2 regions of the Pseudarthrobacter sp. TE9888 genome follow, and region 1 is predicted to be linked to the other one. Evidence: predicted binding sites of a transcription regulator. Region 1 holds the regulator's gene; the other holds the start of a gene.
What was found. The regulator Rex, encoded in region 1, represses fermentation and respiration genes when NADH is low (regulators of the CRP and FNR family bind a similar motif). The targets are predictions, from matches to a motif close to CTTGTGAANNNNTTCACAAG.
Positions count from the first base shown of each region.

Region 2: a site for Rex is predicted at 2,536-2,555, ahead of araB (ribulokinase). Genes of this name have one in related genera too.

Region 1 is NZ_JBWBRD010000002.1:625,360-629,769, reverse strand. It holds gene ACZ9J7_RS03600 (helix-turn-helix domain-containing protein) at 1-157, shown strand, start outside; gene ACZ9J7_RS03595 (30S ribosomal protein bS22) at 309-407, shown strand; gene ACZ9J7_RS03590 (HAD family hydrolase) at 468-1,286, opposite strand; gene ACZ9J7_RS03585 (glutaredoxin family protein) at 1,365-1,619, shown strand; gene ACZ9J7_RS03580 (redox-sensing transcriptional repressor Rex) at 1,630-2,334, shown strand; gene ACZ9J7_RS03575 (hypothetical protein) at 2,404-3,186, opposite strand; gene ACZ9J7_RS03570 (YceI family protein) at 3,408-3,956, opposite strand; gene ACZ9J7_RS03565 (histidine phosphatase family protein) at 4,172-4,410, shown strand, end outside.
Region 2 is NZ_JBWBRD010000002.1:2,241,231-2,245,640, reverse strand. It holds gene ACZ9J7_RS11095 (L-ribulose-5-phosphate 4-epimerase) at 1-636, opposite strand, end outside; gene araB (ribulokinase) at 633-2,393, opposite strand; gene chvE (multiple monosaccharide ABC transporter substrate-binding protein) at 2,662-3,792, shown strand; gene mmsA (multiple monosaccharide ABC transporter ATP-binding protein) at 3,900-4,410, shown strand, end outside.

The sequences.
Region 1 (4,410 bases):
CGAGGTCATGCGCGTCTCCAAAATGACTGTTTACCGCCTGGTCCACTCCGGCGAAATGCCCGCGGTGCGCTTCGGCCGCTCCTACCGGGTCCCCGAAAACGCCGTCGAACAGTACCTCAAGGGTGCTGTTGTGGACGGCCACACCGAGACCGCCTGAGGCCACCTGTCCTGAGCCGCTCCCGATAAGCGGTACCCTGTTAAGGAACGTTTTACGTCATTGTAAGAATCTGTCAGTTGTTCAGTTCGTAGCTTTGTCCACGGACATTCCCCATCAGGCAGGTACTGCATCTAGTTTGTAAGGAACTTTCGTGGGTTCAGTTATTAAGAAGCGTCGCAAGCGTATGGCCAAGAAGAAGCACCGCAAGCTGCTTCGCAAGACCCGTCACCAGCGCCGCAACAAGAAGTAGCGATACTTCGAACAGCGTGGAAATGCCCGTCGCCTTCCAAGGCGGCGGGCATTTTTTTGGCTACGCCCGGGGGCCGCGGATGCGGGCGAAGCCTTTCCAGAGGCCGTAGATGGCGCCGCCGAAGGTCGCTGCCTTCAGACCAAGGGTGGCGGCGCGGCGGCCGGCGCGGAAATCATAGACCGGCCAGTTCCGGTCGCGGGCGTGGCGGCGGAGCTTGGCGTCCGGGTTGATGGCCACCGGGTGGCCTACGAGCGAGAGCAGCGGAACGTCATTGTAGGAATCGCTGTACGCCCAGCAGCGCTTGAGGTCCAGGTCCTCCTGGTCCGCGATGGCCTGCACGGCTACCGCCTTGGCCGAGCCGTGGAGGATGTCTCCCACCAGGCGTCCGGTGTACATGCCGTCCGACACTTCCCCCACCGTGCCCAGGGCCCCCGTCAATCCCAGCCGGGTGGAGATCACCGTGGCCACTTCGATGGGCGTGGCCGTTACCAGCCAGACGCGGCGGCCCACGCGGAGGTGCTGTTCTGCCAGCGCCTTGGCACCGGGCCAGATCCGCGACGCGATCATCTCGTCGTAGACCTCTTCACCCAGCGCCTTGATGTCGTCAACGGTGATGCCGGCGGCGAGGGTCAGGGCCGAATCGCGGACCGCATGGACGTCGTCGATGTTTTCCCCGCGCGCCACGAACTTGAACTGCTTCCACGCGAACCCGGCAGCCTGGATCAGCGTGAACGCCCCCCGCTGGTGCATCTTGCGGGCCACATGGAAGAGGCTGGCACCGCGCATCAGGGTATTGTCCACGTCGAAAAACGCCGCCTCACCGGGCTGCGGCGCAGCAACCGGCCGTGTAACGACGGCGACGTATTTCTCCTCGGGCATGGACTTGAGTCTAGTCAATCCACCCGCCCGGCGCCGTCGGCGTCACCTGCACCGCGCGAACGGCGATACCGTTAAGCCATGGCTACCCCCCGCGTCGTCCTGGTCACCAAAGCTGACTGCCACCTCTGCGAAGAGGCGCGCGACGCCGTCGGCCGGGTCACGGCCGCGTTGGGCCTTGAGTGGAGCGAAGAGCTGGTGGACAACCAGCCCGAACTGCGGGAGCGCTACGCCGAAGAGATCCCCGTGGTCCTGGTGGACGGGGTGCAGCGCGACTTCTGGAAAATCGACGAAGCCCGGCTGGAACGCGTCCTGCAGCGCGCCATGGCCAAGTAGGGGGATGCCAGTGACGTCCTTGGATTCAACCCCCCAGCCTGTGCCGGACGTTCCGGATGCCGCGGGCACACCGGCCAAGCAGATTCCTCCCGCTGCCGTGGCCCGGTTGACGCTCTACCTCCGTGCCCTGAACACGCTGCTGGCCGAGGGGGTTGAGCGTGTCTCGTCGGAATCGCTCGCAGAAGCCTCCGGCGTCAGCTCCTCCACGCTGCGCAAGGACCTGTCCCACGTGGGGTCCTACGGCACCAGGGGAGTGGGCTACGAGGTGCAGTACCTGAGCCGCCACATCGCTGCGGCCCTGGGGCTGACGCATGACTGGAAAGTGGCCATCGTTGGAGCCGGAAACCTGGGCAAGGCACTGGCGCGCTACGGCGGCTTCGAATCGCGGGGCTTCGACGTGGTGGCCATTTTCGACGCGGACCAGATGGTGGTGGGCAACGAGGTGGGATGGCTGCGGGTCAGCGACGTGGCAGACCTCGAGACCGTCCTCCACCGCACCGGGGCAAACATGGTGGTGCTGGCCCTTCCCGCGGCCGTGGCCCAGGGCATCTGCGACCGGGTGGTGGCTGCCGGCGTGCACAGCGTGCTCAGCTTTGCTCCCGTCATGCTGCAGGTCCCTGAGGGAGTCAACCTCCGCAAGGTGGACATGGCCACCGAGCTCCAGATCCTGGCCTATCACGCCCAACGCGCGCAGGCGCCGGGACAGCCGGCCTGAGGACAGGTCTAAAAGCGGTGGCCCGGGATGCTGGACATCCCGGGCCACCGTTGCAGTCTGCCGTAGGCTTTACCGCCCGTAAGGGTTGCCGAAGCCGCCGGAATAGGGGTTGGCGAACGGCTGCTGCTTCCGGAAATACGGGGCAGCGGCCGGGAGGTAGAGCAGGACAATGGCGGCAATGCCCAGGACCGTCCCGAGCGTTCCGAAGGTGGGGACCCCGAACAGGCCCAAAACGGAGAGTGCCGCGAACACGGTTCCGAGGATGCGTGCCCAGTTCCTGCCCTTGCGGATGAAGAACGCCACCAGCAGGTAGAGCGCGACGCCGATGATCGCGAAGACGACCAGGGTGCCGGCGATGACGCTCTTGATGTCGTCATACGTGACGGCTGCTCCGCTGGCTTTCACCTGCTGCTCGAAAGCCTGCCGGAACTGTGGATCATCGAGTTGGGTGAGGCCGGCGAGCACGGAAACGACAAAAATCACCGCGGACGCGATCAGCAGCCAGAACGAGATGTTCACCAGCTGCGGGATGCCGTTGCTTCCCGCCGGCTGTGGCTGCTCCGAGGGGTACTGGCCGTACGGGGACTGCCCATACGGCGCCTGCCCGTACTGGGGTGCATTCTGGGCATACTGGGAACCGTACTGCGGTGCATTCTGGCCATACTGCGGCGCTGCGGGCGGCTGCGAACCGTACTGGGGCTGGTTCTGCCCGTACTGCGGTGCGTTCTGGCCATACTGGGGCGCATTCTGGCCGTAGCGCGGCTGCTCGGGTCCGGGCTGCTGGCTGCCGGACTGGTCATTGCCGGAGTAGGGATCTTGGGGCGCGGGAGGCGGGACGGGAGGAGTACTCATGGGCGTTCCTTCTGCAGGTCGGGATCCAGGTAGGCTGCCGGGAATCGGTCCTCAGCCTTCCCCCCAGCATGGCTTAGCTCCACCGTACCCCCGGCAGGCGGAGATGTGGGTGATTCGGGCGGCATTCACGCCCACGACCGTGCCTGCAGGGCGTATTTAAACAGCACACCCCGGCACCGGGCCGAAAAGGCCTGGTGCCGGGGTGCGCCGGGTGGTGAAAGTTATGCTGCGGGCGCGATGAAGGCGAGTTCGAGGTTGATGGCAACCTTGTCGCTGACCAGCACGCCGCCGGCTTCGAGGACGGCGTTCCAGGTGAGGCCGAAATCCTTGCGGCTGATGGTGGTCTCGGCGGTGAGGCCGGCGCGGGTGTTGCCGAACGGATCGACGGCCACGCCGTGGAGCTCGGTCTCGAGGGCCACGGGACGGGTGACGCCCTTGATGGTGAGGTCGCCCTGGAGCTCGTAGGCGTCGCCCTTGGTGACGATTGCATTGGAAACGAAGGAGATCTCCGGGAACTTCTCAACGTCGAAGAAGTCTTCGCCGCGTACGTGGCCGTCACGGTTGACGTCGCCGGAGTCGAAGCTGGAGGTCTTGATAGTGGCGTTGACCTTGGAGTCGGCCACGTTCTCGGCGAGGTTCAGGGTGGCCTCGGCCTCTTTGAACTGGCCGCGGACCTTGCTGATGCCCGCGTGACGGACGGTGAAGCCGATCTCGCTGTGGGAGTTGTCCAGGGTCCAGGTGCCGGTGGTGACGTCTGCGGGAAGTGCCATGATGTTGCTCCTTGGTGTGAATGCCTGCTGTAGTCCTGCGGTTGAACCTTCATCGGTTGAAGCCTCAACTATCTTGCTGCATCCAGTATAAACATGCGTTTGCATGTTTTGTTCCCGGTTTCGGAACATTTCTTCAGAAACTTAAGTTCTACTCTTTGTAGAAAGCGCGTCCGGGAGATTTCGGATCGCACGCCATCTTTGAGAAACTGGTAAACATGCCCCAAGCCACTGTCCATCTGCTCCGCCACGGCGAGGTCCACAATCCCGACGGCGTTCTCTATGGACGGCTCCCCGAATTCCACCTCTCCGATCTGGGGCAGGAGATGGCCCGCACCCTGGCCGACCACTTCCGGCAGCGCGCCGAGCGCGGAGCCCGGATCACCTACCTGGCCGCCTCGCCGCTTGACCGTGCGCAGGAGACGGCACGGCCGACGTCGGAAGCGCTGCGCCTGCA
Region 2 (4,410 bases), 1.6 Mb from region 1:
CACGGTGCGCGCCACTTCCTCGCACATGACGGCGGCCTTGACGGCGGAGCGGGCATCCTTGCCGATGGTGAACGGGCCGTGATTCTGCATCAGGACCGCCGGGGACGTGGAATTCTTCAGCGTCTCCACGATTCCGTGCCCAATCGAGTCGTCGCCGATCAGCGCGAACGGGCCCACCGGGATCGAGCCGCCGAACTCGTCCCCCATCATGGTGAGCACGCAGGGGATGGCCTCGCCCCGGGCAGCCCAGGCGGTGGCGTACGTGGAATGCGTGTGCACCACCCCGCCCACCTCCGGCATGTGCCGGTACACGTAGGCGTGCGCGGCGGTGTCCGACGACGGCGACAGCGCGGGATTGCCCCAGTCCACCGTGCCGCTGCCGCCCACGTTGGTGCCCCTGACCGGGGTGCCGTACAAGTCGGTCACGATCATCTGCTCCGGGGTGAGCTCCTGGTACGAGACACCGGACGGCTTGATCACCATGAGGTCGGTGCCCGGCACCCGCGCCGAAACGTTGCCCGCCGTCCACACCACCAGGCCGTACCGGGTCAGCTCGGCGTGCAGGGCGCACACCTCCGCCCGGATCCGGGCGATGGTTTCCAGAAGGCCGGTTCCGGCACCTGTCCCGGCGGTCATGCGGACACCCCCACGGGTGATTCGGATACGGAGCCTGTTGCAGGCTGGGCCGCCTGGGCGGCTTTGCGCTGGATGGCCTTGAGCCGGTGCATGACGTCGTTGCCGCCCCTGCCGAAGTAGTCGTGGAGGGCCTTGTATTCCTGGAACAGTTGTTCGTAGGCGGCCGCGTTTTCCGGGATTGGGGTGTAGACCTCGCCGGGCTCGGCGCCCATGGCCGCGGCGGCTTCACGGATGTCCGCGTATTCTCCCGCTGCGACGGCGGCATGGATGGCTGAGCCCAGTGCCGGTCCCTGTTCCGAGCCGATGGTGGACAGCTGGAGCCCGGTGGCATCAGCGTAGATCTGCATCAGGAGCCGGTTCTTCAACAGGCCACCGGCCACGATGAATTCCTTGACCGGGACTCCAGCGTCACGGAAGGCGTCCACGATAGTGCGGGTTCCAAAGGCTGTGGCTTCCAGGAGGGCGCGGTAGGTGTCCTCGGGCCTGGTGGCCAGGGTTTGGCCCACCACCATGCCCGAAAGCTCGTGGTCAACCAGGACCGAGCGGTTGCCCGAATGCCAGTCGAGTGCGATCAGTCCGTGCTCCCCGATGGCCTGGCGGGAGGCCAGTTCGGTCAGGTACTCGTGGATCCCCAGTCCGGAGTCCTTGGCAGCCTGGTGGTATTCGGGCGGGACGCCGTACTTGGTGAACCAGCCGAAAATGTCGCCGACGCCTGACTGTCCGGCCTCGTAGCCCCACAGGCCCGGCACGATTCCACCATCAACGGCACCGCACATACCCGGCACCTCGCGCAGCTCACTGCCGTTCATGACGTGGCAGGTGGAGGTGCCCATGATCGCCACCAGCTGGCCGGGTTCGACGGCCTTCGCGGCCGGGGCGGTGACGTGCGCGTCAACGTTTCCCACTGCCACCGCGATGCCCTCCGGCAGCCCGGTCCAGGCAGCGGCCTCCGCCGTCAGGGTGCCGGCGGCATCGCCCAGCCGGCCGATAGTGTGCTCCAGCTTGGAGCTGACAAAGTCTTTGAAGTCGGGGTTCAGGGCAGCAAGGAAGTCCTCGGACGGATACCGGCCATCCTGGTAAATCCCCTTGTAGCCGGCCGTGCAGGCATTGCGGACGTAGCGGCCGCAAAGCTGCCAGACGATCCAGTCGGCCGCCTCCACCCAGTGGTCCATGGCGGCGTAGGCTTCCGGATCCTCTTCCAGCAGCTGCAGTCCCTTCGCGAACTCCCATTCGGAGGAGATCAGCCCCCCGTAGCGGGGAAGCCAGTCTTCGCCACGTTCGGCGGCAAGCCGGTTGATCCGGTCGGCCTGGCCTTGCGCCGCATGGTGCCGCCAGAGCTTTACGTAGGCGTGCGGGCGGTTGGCGAAGGCGGGCAGTTCGTTCAGGGGGGTTCCGTCGGCCTTGACCGGCACCATGGTGCAGGCGGTGAAGTCGGTGGCAATGCCGACGACGGCGGCAGGGTCGATCCCCGCGTCGGCCACGGCGGCAGGGACAGCGGTACGCAGGACGTCCCGGTAGTCGTTGGGCACCTGGAGTGCCCATTCCCCGGGAAGCCGGGCGCCGTCGTCGCCCGCTGTATCCCGGGGCAGCACATCCGTGACCACGGCGTGGGGATACTCGTGGACGGCGCTGCCCAGCTCCTTGCCGTCGCGGACGCGCACCACCACGGCGCGGCCTGAAAGGGTTCCGTAATCCACGCCGATGACGCAGTGGTCATGGAGGGACTCGGAGCTGGGAGTGGTCAGCGCATCTGGCATGGGGGTTGCCTCCGTCCGGGAGGCATGGGCCTCATTACCGGGTTTGTAGGGGTCAGGGTACAGCTAAGTGCTGCAGTCAGTGTGAACGCTAACAACCGAGAAGTCAATGAAGCCGAAAACTTTTCGCAATTCCCGCCTGGACCTCTTGTTAGCGTTCACAAATCAGTCTATATTGAACCGACACATCAACAATGTGGCCAGGACCAGGGAGCACGGGTGCTGCCCGGTCCAACAACACTTCGTGGCAGTGCTGCCGCGGAAGGAGAAAATGGTGAGAATCAAAAAACTGATGGGCGCGGTGGCGCTTGTCCTCGCCCTGACGGTGGGTGCCACCGGTTGCGGCGCCCGCGGCGGAGCCAGCGAACCCAGCGGCGCGGCTGCAAAGCCCAGTGATTCACTGGTAGGCATCTCGATGCCCACTCAGACGTCCGAACGGTGGATCGCCGATGGCGCCAACGTTGAAAAGTCCCTGAAGGACCTCGGCTACAAGACGGACCTCCAGTTCGCCAATGACGACATCCCCACCCAGGTGTCGCAGATCGAAAACATGCTGACCAAGGGCGCCAAGGCCCTGATCATCGCCGCCATTGACGGCACCACCCTGACCGACGTCCTGGCCAAGGCCAAGGAGCAGAACGTCAAGGTCATCGCGTACGACCGCCTCATCAACGGCACGCCCAACGTCGACTACTACACCACGTTCGACAACTACACGGTGGGCGTCCAGCAGGCCACCTCGCTGTTGACCGGCCTGGGCCTCGTTGATGCCAGCGGCAAGAAGGTGGACGGCAAAGGCCCCTTCAACATCGAGCTTTTCGCGGGCAGCCCCGACGACAACAACGCCAACTTCTTCTGGACCGGCGCCATGGACACCCTCAAGCCGTACATGGATGCCGGCACCTTGAAGGTCCCCAGCGGACAGACCAAGTTTGAGCAGGCAGCGATCCTCCGCTGGCAGGCACCCGTGGCCCAGAAGCGCATGGAGGACATCCTCACCTCCGCGTACAGCTCCGGCACCAAGCTGAACGGCGTCCTGTCCCCGTATGACGGCCTGTCCATCGGCATCATCTCGGCCCTCACCAGCACCGGCGGCTACGCCAAGGGAAGCCTCCCCGTGGTGACCGGCCAGGACGCCGAAAAGGGTTCCGTGAAGTCCATCGTCGCCGGCGAGCAGTACTCCACCATCTTCAAGGACACCCGCCAGCTCGGCGCGCAGGCCGTGAAGATGGTGGACGCCGTCCTCAAGGGCCAGGAACCGGAAACCAATGACACCAAGACCTACAACAACAAGGTCAAGGTGGTCCCGGCCTTCCTGCTGAAGTCCGTCATTATCACCAAGGACAACTACAAGAAGGAACTGATCGACTCGGGTTACTACAAGGACTCCGACGTCAAGTAGTCAGCGCCAGGGGGCTGTGGCCGGACCCCCATCCGGCCACAGCGCCGTCCGCAGCCTCCTGCAGCAGCAGGAAGGCCCAGCTTTCGACCAGTCAGTGGGAATTGACGATGAACATACCCATTCTTCAAATGCGAGGAATCACCAAGACGTTCCCGGGCGTAAAAGCGCTGCAGGACGTCACCCTGGATGTGAACCGTGGCGAGGTCCACGCCATCTGCGGTGAAAACGGGGCCGGCAAATCAACGCTCATGAAAGTGTTGTCCGGCGTCTATGCACACAACACCTTCGACGGGGAGATCCTCTTCGAGAACGAACCCTGCAACTTCTCCAGCATCTCGGACAGCGAAAAGCGGGGAATTGTCATCATCCACCAGGAACTGGCCCTGAGCCCGTTCCTCTCCATCGCCGAGAACATCTACCTGGGCAATGAACAGGCCACCAATGGATGGGTGGACTGGCGCAAGACCAACCTCGAGGCAGCCAAGCTGCTGGCCCGCGTTGGCTTGGACGAGAATCCGGTCACCCCCGTGCAGCACATCAGTGTCGGAAAGCAGCAACTGGTGGAAATCGCCAAGGCCCTCTCCAAGGAGGTGAAGCTGCTGATCCTTGACGAACCCA